One region of the Pseudoalteromonas sp. CO109Y genome, then DNA from elsewhere that is predicted to be linked to it. Evidence: predicted binding sites of a transcription regulator. Region 1 holds the regulator's gene; the other holds the start of a gene.

Region 1 (4,355 bases):
GCAAAGCAAGTAAGTAGCCAAGCCATTTATGCCCTTTACGAGCATACTTAAACAGGCGTTTTTTCATTATTACCCCGTTATTATTGTTATGTGGGCGCTATTTTAGGTTGTTTAGCTAGATTGCCAATGCGGCATAATGTCGCATTAACTGTATTCTAGATTTGGTATATATACAAAACTGAGTTAAAGTTTCAGTCGATATCAATAGAGGGTAAAAACGAGAGTATGTCGGAAATTCAATTTTTAAATGTAGATCTGGAGCTTGAGTCAAAGCACGATATAAGTGCGCTTGTTGCTGATTTGAAGAAAAACGCCATGGTTTTACATTATGACCAAGATGAATACCGCCAACTAGCACGTATTGAAGCAACCGCAGATATCAGCTCTCCAGATAAAGCAATTAACCAGCTTTGCGAGCTTATTGAGTCTTGCTCGCGCAATGCATTAAAACAGTGGTTATCGTGCTCAAAGCGTACATTTGATATAGGCTTTGAATCAGGTAATTCGCCTAAATGCTTTAACCAACCCCTGCATGCCGATACCTTGTTACGTATCTCTGCAATTGGCGCAGGGATTGAAATTACTATTTATCCTGTTGAAAAATAGCCAGAATTTATCGCTCTACAACAGCTGCGGTCATTCTTGATACGCAGCAAAGCTCTCCTGCGGCATTGGTAATTTTAATATCCCAAACAGAAGTTCGCTTACCTAAATGCAGCGGTCTCGCAGTTGCTGTTAACGTTCCTTTGCGTGACGCTTTCATGTGGTTGGCATTAATCTCTTGGCCAACAGCATAAAACTTATTGAAATCAACCACGAAATTGGCTGCATAGCTTGCCACTGTCTCTGCTAATACAACGTTTGCTCCGCCATGGACCATGCCCATAGGGTTATGATGCTCAGGAATAGCAGGCATGGTTGCCATTAAATAATCATCGCCAATTTCAGTTACCTCAATGCCCATAGTTTTCATTAAAGTGCCTTGACCGGTAATCCCTTGTTCCAGCTCTTTGCAAAGCTCTAACGTGATTGGTTGGTGCCAAATACTCATTGTGTTTCCTTAGCCTGCTAATTAAAGCTAATACCTTATGGCATCTTTCGGTGTGGTTCAATGTTAGTTTTGTAGCAATATGATGGGGTTAATTTAAATTTGCGATTTTCAAATAACTGTATATACTCACAGTTAAATGTACTGTATGGAAAACCAGTTGTATGCGCCCATTAACTAAACGCCAATCGCAAATTTTAGAACTAATTAAAGTCTTTATTAAAGATACAGGCATGCCACCTACGCGTGCTGAAATAGCTCAAACATTGGGTTTTAAAAGTGCCAACGCTGCTGAAGAACACCTAAAAGCACTGGCAAAAAAAGGCATGATCAAAATGAAGCCTGGGGCGAGTCGCGGTATTCAGTTAATTGAAGAAGATGAGCCAGAGCAACTAGGCTTACCTTTAATTGGCCGTGTTGCAGCCGGTGAACCTATTTTGGCGCAAGAGCATGTTGAAAGTCACTGCCAAGTTGATCCTTCATTATTTAAACCTGCTGCCGATTTCTTACTGCGTGTAAATGGTATGAGTATGAAAGACATTGGTATTATGGATGGCGATTTGCTTGCAGTACATAGAACACAAGTTGCTGAAAACGGGCAAGTAGTTGTAGCTCGAGTCGATGAAGATGTAACAGTTAAGCGTCTAGAAAAAGCGGGTCGCAAAGTACTTTTACACGCTGAGAACGAAGAGTTTTCGCCTATTGAGGTTGACCTTGAGCATGAGTCGTTCAACATCGAGGGGTTAGCGGTAGGTGTTATTCGTAACGCTGACTGGATGTAAACGTTCCCAATTTGGTGCATTAAATTGACTCAATTTGGTGCGCCACTGAAATTTTACTACTTAATTAGGATTTGTGAATCCTTACTCTTCATTTAAAGCCTTATATAGCGCAGTTTTCCTCTCTTTTTATATTTCGTTCTTACTCCTAAACATTAAATAAAGCGCTGATTATAGTTGTTATTTCTGCACCAAAATAAACATTTATTATCATTAAAACTTGCTTATTGGTCATTTTTTAACTAATTGGTTAATACACTGTATTAACACCTAATTAATAAAAAGACACAAAAATGTGCGAGGTGTTAGTCATGGGGTCGGTATCATAAGTGGGTCAAAATGATACGTAGTCGCTCTGAACAATAAGAAAAACGAATGGGCACCTTGTTGTATCGCCTTTTCGCTTTGCGTCTTGCAATAGCATCTAAAGGAGCCGTCACATGGGTAAACTGCGTTACGCCTTGTGGCTTATATTGTTTGCACTTCCTGAGCTTGCATTGGCAAATAGCCAATACAATATGCGTAAAGGGGTGACCGATATAAGTAATAATGTTTATGAGTTACACATGACGATATTTATTATCTGCTGTGTAATCGGCATCATCGTATTTGCGGTGATGTTTTGGGCTTTAATACACCACCGTAAATCCAAAGGGGCCAAGCCTGCCCAATTTCATGAAAGTACAAAAGTTGAAATACTTTGGACTGCCATTCCATTTGTCATCTTAATCGCCATGGCTGTGCCTGCCACAAAAACCTTAATTGCCATGGAAGATGCCTCTAAAGCCGATATCACCATTAAAGTGACTGGCTCACAATGGAAGTGGCATTACGAGTACATGGGCGAAGACATTGCTTATTACTCGATTCTATCTACACCTAAAGACCAAATAGACAACCAAGCAGAGAAAACTGAGCATTATTTGCTTGAAGTAGATAAACCGCTAGTACTTCCTATCAATAAAAAAGTTCGCTTTTTAATGACCTCAGACGATGTAATTCATTCATGGTGGGTGCCTGATTTTGCGGTTAAAAAGGACGCAAATCCTGGGTTTATCAATGAAGCGTGGACTCGTATTAACGAGCCAGGAGTATACCGTGGTCAATGTGCTGAGTTATGCGGTAAAGATCATGGCTTTATGCCTGTTGTGGTGAAAGCCTTACCTGAAGATGAATTTGCTAATTGGCTTGCAGATGCCAAGCAAGAAAAAGCCAATGCGGCCGCAGCAGATGCTGCTTTGCTTGATCAAACATTACCGAAAGAAGAGCTTATGGTCTTAGGTGAGCAAGTGTATATGGCAAGCTGTGCTGCATGTCACCAACCTACCGGTATGGGCCTACCAGGCGTTTTTCCAGCACTTAAAGGCAGCCCGATTGTATTAGGTGATGTAAAAGATCACATAGATATCGTGTTACACGGTAAGCCTGGCACAGCAATGCAAGCGTTTGATAAACAGCTTTCAATTAAGCAACTTGCTGCGGTTATTACTTATAAGCGAAACGCGTGGGGTAATGATACCGGCGATGTTATCCAACCGAGTCAAATTCAAGCCGCGATTGATGCAGCAGCGGAGGCGAACTAATGAGTAATGTTATTAACGAGCAAGCAACAGGGCATGCGCATCACGACCATCATCCAGCTAAAGGTTTTAAGCGTTGGCTTTACACTACCAACCATAAAGACATTGGTAGTTTATACCTGATTTTTTCACTCACCATGTTTTTAATTGGTGGAGCGATGGCAATGGTGATCCGCGCTGAACTGTTTCAGCCTGGATTACAGTTAGTTGATCCGCACTTTTTTAACCAAATGACTACCGTACATGGTTTGATCATGGTGTTTGGTGCCGTTATGCCCGCATTTACAGGGCTTGCAAACTGGATGGTACCTATGATGATAGGCGCACCTGATATGGCCTTACCACGTATGAATAACTGGAGCTTTTGGATTTTGCCATTTGCATTTTTAATCCTATTGGCTTCGTTACTTATGCCTGGTGGTGGTCCTGCGTTTGGTTGGACTTTCTACGCACCACTATCAACAACTTACAGCAACGATAACACTGCACTTTTTGTGTTTGCCGTACATATCATGGGTATCAGCTCAATTATGGGGGCGATTAACGTTATCGTGACTATCGTCAACCTAAGAGCGCCAGGTATGACGTGGATGAAGCTGCCGCTATTTGTTTGGACATGGTTAATCACTGCATTCTTGTTAATTGCTGTTATGCCAGTTCTAGCAGGGGCGGTCACTATGGTGTTGACCGATAAATACTTTGCAACCAGCTTTTTTGATGCAGCCGGTGGGGGCGACCCTGTGATGTTCCAGCACATTTTCTGGTTCTTCGGTCACCCTGAAGTGTACATCATGATTTTGCCGGCCTTTGGCATTATATCGACTATCGTACCGACCTTCTCGCGCAAAAAGCTATTTGGCTATGCGTCTATGGTGTATGCAACTTCATCGATTGCGCTGCTAAGTTTTATCGTTTGGGCACATCATATGTTTACCACTGGGATGCCTG
Region 2 (4,355 bases), on a different contig from region 1:
CCTGAAATAGCATTAATTAAATGCGAGTATTTGAGGATAAATACTGATTTTATTCTGATCTTAAGACTAGGATAAATTGCAATTGAATTCTATAACTTGCGATTAAATATCATATTTTTGTTATGAAAAGGTTGAAATTGTAAACCCTGCCATTGAACTGCTTGATTGGAGTTGTAGGGGGGAAGCATGTTATAGTCATGGGTGATATCGGTTTTTACCCCAATAATGTCTTAAAATTAAATAACTTGCGAGTCATTATTCGGATTAAAAGCCAACATTAAACAACTTTTGGAGGCTAATTTGGAAACAGGAATGATAATTTCGTTAGCAATGTACTTCATCGTCATGCTGGGGATTGGGCTGTATGCTTATAAGCAATCTACCGACGATGTATCAGGCTATATGCTAGGTGGTCGTAATTTATCACCAAGTGTTGCTGCGCTTTCAGCTGGCGCATCAGACATGAGTGGTTGGCTGCTAATGGGTCTACCGGGTGCAATGTATTTGTTTGGTTTAAGCAAGGTTTGGATTGCCATAGGTCTAGTACTCGGTGCTTGGGCTAACTACTTCCTAGTCGCGCCTCGTTTACGTGTTTACACAGAAAAGGCGAATGACTCAATCACCATTCCAGATTACTTCGCGAACCGCTTTGATGATAATAAAAATATTCTGCGTGTGATCTCTGCGATTGTAATCATTGTTTTCTTCACCTTGTATACCTCATCAGGTGTTGTTGCAGGCGGCAAGTTGTTCGAAAACTCATTTAATATGAGCTACGAAATGGGTCTGTACATCACAACCGGTGTTGTCGTGTTATATACCTTGTTTGGTGGCTTCTTAGCAGTGAGCCTGACTGACTTTGTACAAGGCTGTATCATGTTTATCTCGTTGCTGGCTGTGCCAATTGCAACGTTTACCATGCTTGATCAGCCAGTTATGGATACACTTGCAAATGCACGCTATGACTTATTATTAAGCTCACCAAAAGAATCAGAAATTCATGCACTTAATATGATGGATTGGTTTGCAGGTGGTTCAACGATAGCGATTATTTCTGCCATGGCATGGGGCCTTGGTTATTTTGGTCAACCACATATTATTGTGCGTTTTATGTCTGTGCGCTCTGTGAAAGATATGCCGACTATGCGCCGTGTGGGTATGTCGTGGATGACGCTTTCAGCTATTGGTGCTGTGCTAACAGGTCTATTTGGTGCTGCTTATATGCTTGAAAACCAAATGCCAATTGATGATAAAGAAACGATTTTTCTAGTGTTGTCTGAGCTTATCTTCCACCCTTTAATTGCCGGCTTCTTATTGGAAGCTATTTTAGCGGCGATTATGAGTACTATTTCATCACAGTTATTAGTTTGTTCAAGCTCACTAACCGAAGATTTTTATAAGATTTACTTAAACCGTAGTGCATCTCAAAAAGAGCTGGTTTTAGTAGGTCGTATTAGTGTTATTTTGGTTGCTCTATTTGCTATTTACCTAGCCTATGACCGCGATAGCTCTATCTTAGATTTAGTGAGTAATGCATGGGCTGGTTTTGGTGCTGCATTTGGTCCACTCGTATTACTGAGCCTTTACTGGAAGCGTATGAACTTACAAGGCGCTATTAGTGGTATGGTTGTTGGTGCTGCAACAGTGCTGTTTTGGATTTACGCGCCAATTACAATTGATGGCCAAGCATTAAGTGCAATCATTTATGAGATTGTCCCAGGCTTTATTTTATCAACAATTGCTATTGTTGTTGTTAGCCTTACAACTGCTGAGCCGAAAAAAGAAATTACAGACTTATTTGATGAAGTTGAGTCGTCACTGTAGTTTTTGATTAAACACAAAAAAGGGCAACATCTGTTGCCCTTTTTTATGATCTAAATTTGCGTTTAGCTTGCCGCTTTTTCTTTTATATCAGCAACGTTGTCGTCTGACTTTGCTTTTTTAGGCTTAGCTGGGGTGTCTTTTGCACCTTTAAGTACCGCCATAAATTGGTCTTTTTCTTTTGCCATTTCAAGCGCCAGTGACTCAATTTGTTGCTCGCTTAATGGTACATCAACTTTTTCAAGCATTAGTTCTAATGACTCAGCAATGTCGAGCATTTTGTCATACGCATCAGCTTCTTTCTTAGTAGTAAACGTCATGCGCTCGACTCCGTTTCTTTCTACAACATATTTAACAACAACAGCCATGATTTCTCCTGCATTTAAGCGTGGCATTTGCAGCGTAATACCGCTACTTTGATTACTGTTTTTATATACAGTAATGCTTCGGGACTTACTTTGCAAGTAACTTGAGAAAAATTTTATTCTGCAAATTTGACAATAATAGGGACATTAGCTTTATTTAAATTGTTACCCAAAGTTAAACACAAGCGATGGAGTGAGTGTTGGGTAATAGCTAACTACCTGTCCAAGATGGACATCATGGAGGAAATTATGAAATTACTATCAAGTATTTTACTTGCCACAAGCATTGCGTTACTACCTGCTACATCGGTATTCGCCGTTAAACCAACCGAAGCAACACAAGTTAAAATGCAAAAGCTCAGTATAAACAAAGCCAGCATAGATCAACTTACTCAATTACCGGGTATTGGAGAGTCAAAAGCTAAAGCGATTGTTGAGCACCGTAAAAAGCAAGGTCCGTTTAAGTCGGTAGAGCAATTAAAAGAAGTAAAAGGAATTGGCGATAAGCTATTTGCTAAACTTGAGGGGAAAATTACACTATAAATAGCGGGCTATACACCTAAACAGGGCGTTATTCGCCCTGTTTAAATTCATCGATAGCTTTGTCTAAATGCGCTAATGCGAACATGTTTTCGATAGGTGTTGTGATCAGTGGGTAACTTAAGCCCGCTAACAATAACCAAGGAATAAGCATCCAGCCTTCAAAGTAGGCCAAGCCTAAAAATAATGGTGCTAAAAAGGCAAGCTTACATACTGATAAAATGATCTTTTTGCTTGGGCTTAAATGAGCCAAAGCAAGGGCAATAATTTGCTGGCGTTGCCTTACTTTAAAGCTTTTTAAAGCAGGGATTTGGCTAGTAAAAAAATAAATCATTATAGCGACTTTTTGCTCACTAATCGGCTAAATAGAACAGCCACAAATACCACTGAAAATGCTGCAAAAATCACTTCCATCCATGCTGGCATACTCATAGAAGCAAACTGCCAATCGATATTTCCGCAATCACCAGTAGCGGCAAAGAAGCTAGGGATCCATTCGTGCAAAGGCATAAAACTTGGGAAGTTAGGTTCAAATGCACAGCTAAATGCAAAAGGGTCAGTATTGTTTTGCATTGCAATGTGTTCTTTGGCAATAAAGTAACCCCAAATTGCAGAGACACCCCAAGTGGCAAATGCGACTAAGCGAACAACCATATTTTGTGGGTTAATTGCACCAATCACACCCGCTGCAAGTAAGCCTAAAACAGCGGTACGTTGATATATACACATGATGCATGGCTCAAGGCCCATGTTGTATTGAAAAAATAACGCAGTGATTTCAAATGCGAGGGAAATAACGGCTAATAATAACCAAGGTGTTCTTTTAGTTGCTAATTCTGCTAACCAATTCATGAAAGTTCCAATTTCAAATTGTTTTCAAGATTATGCTTAGACAGGGCAGTGGGTGCAAGTATCTAAGATGAAATTATACGAAAAAGGAGCCGACTGGCTCCTTTTTATTAATCATATCTAGGCTGGCTGTTACACACTAACAGCTTGCAAAGACTCACTTTGATAGCAGCCTAATACACGGGTATATTGGGTGTGTTCTTTTAGCTCTTCAAGCGCTTGCTTAACATGTAAGTCATCAAGGTTTGCTTCAAGGTCAACATAAAACACCTCTTCCCATGGGTTTCCAGGTACTGGACGAGATTCCAATTTTACTAGGTTAATTTGATGTTGTTTAAAAATCATCAAGGCATCAGCCAATGAACCCGCTTGTTGTTTGGTCGCCATAATCAAACTGGTTTTTGTTGGAATTTGCTTAGATACTTGCAACGGGTTACGCGCGACGACAATGAAGCGGCTATGGTTTTCGCTTTGGTTTGCAAGGCCTGATTTAACGACTTCTAACCCTACATTTTTACCTGCTTGTGCTGAGCCGATTGCGGCGCTGTTTGTAGTTTCAACCGCTGATTGTAATGCATGGAAGGTTGAGTCACATGTTTCATGTTGAATATCACCTAAACCCTGAATGAAGCGGCTACATTGAGCAAAAGGCTGTGGGTGAGCAAAGATTTTATTAATGTGAGAAAGCTCAGTACCTGGCATTGCTAATAAACAGTGCTCAACGCTGTGAGTGACCTCACCGACAATTGATACTTGTGCATGTTGTAATAAATCGAACAC

What was found. The regulator LexA, encoded in region 1, represses DNA repair genes until DNA is damaged. The targets are predictions, from matches to a motif close to TACTGTATNNNNATACAGTA.
Region 2: EXT43_RS07070 (YebG family protein) is a predicted target of LexA. The motif match lies at 2,243-2,262, and genes of this name have one in related genera.

The regions. Positions count from the first base shown of each region.
Region 1 covers NZ_SGPD01000038.1:218,260-222,614, forward strand. The annotation lists gene EXT43_RS15665 (hypothetical protein) at 1-67, opposite strand, end outside; gene EXT43_RS15670 (hypothetical protein) at 226-606, shown strand; gene EXT43_RS15675 (hotdog fold thioesterase) at 614-1,051, opposite strand; gene lexA (transcriptional repressor LexA) at 1,213-1,830, shown strand; gene coxB (cytochrome c oxidase subunit II) at 2,268-3,410, shown strand; gene ctaD (cytochrome c oxidase subunit I) at 3,410-4,355, shown strand, end outside.
Region 2 covers NZ_SGPD01000017.1:187,346-191,700, forward strand. The annotation lists gene putP (sodium/proline symporter PutP) at 313-1,824, shown strand; gene EXT43_RS07070 (YebG family protein) at 1,887-2,189, opposite strand; gene EXT43_RS07075 (helix-hairpin-helix domain-containing protein) at 2,436-2,729, shown strand; gene EXT43_RS07080 (DUF6170 family protein) at 2,758-3,060, opposite strand; gene dsbB (disulfide bond formation protein DsbB) at 3,060-3,578, opposite strand; gene EXT43_RS07090 (chorismate mutase) at 3,708-4,355, opposite strand, start outside.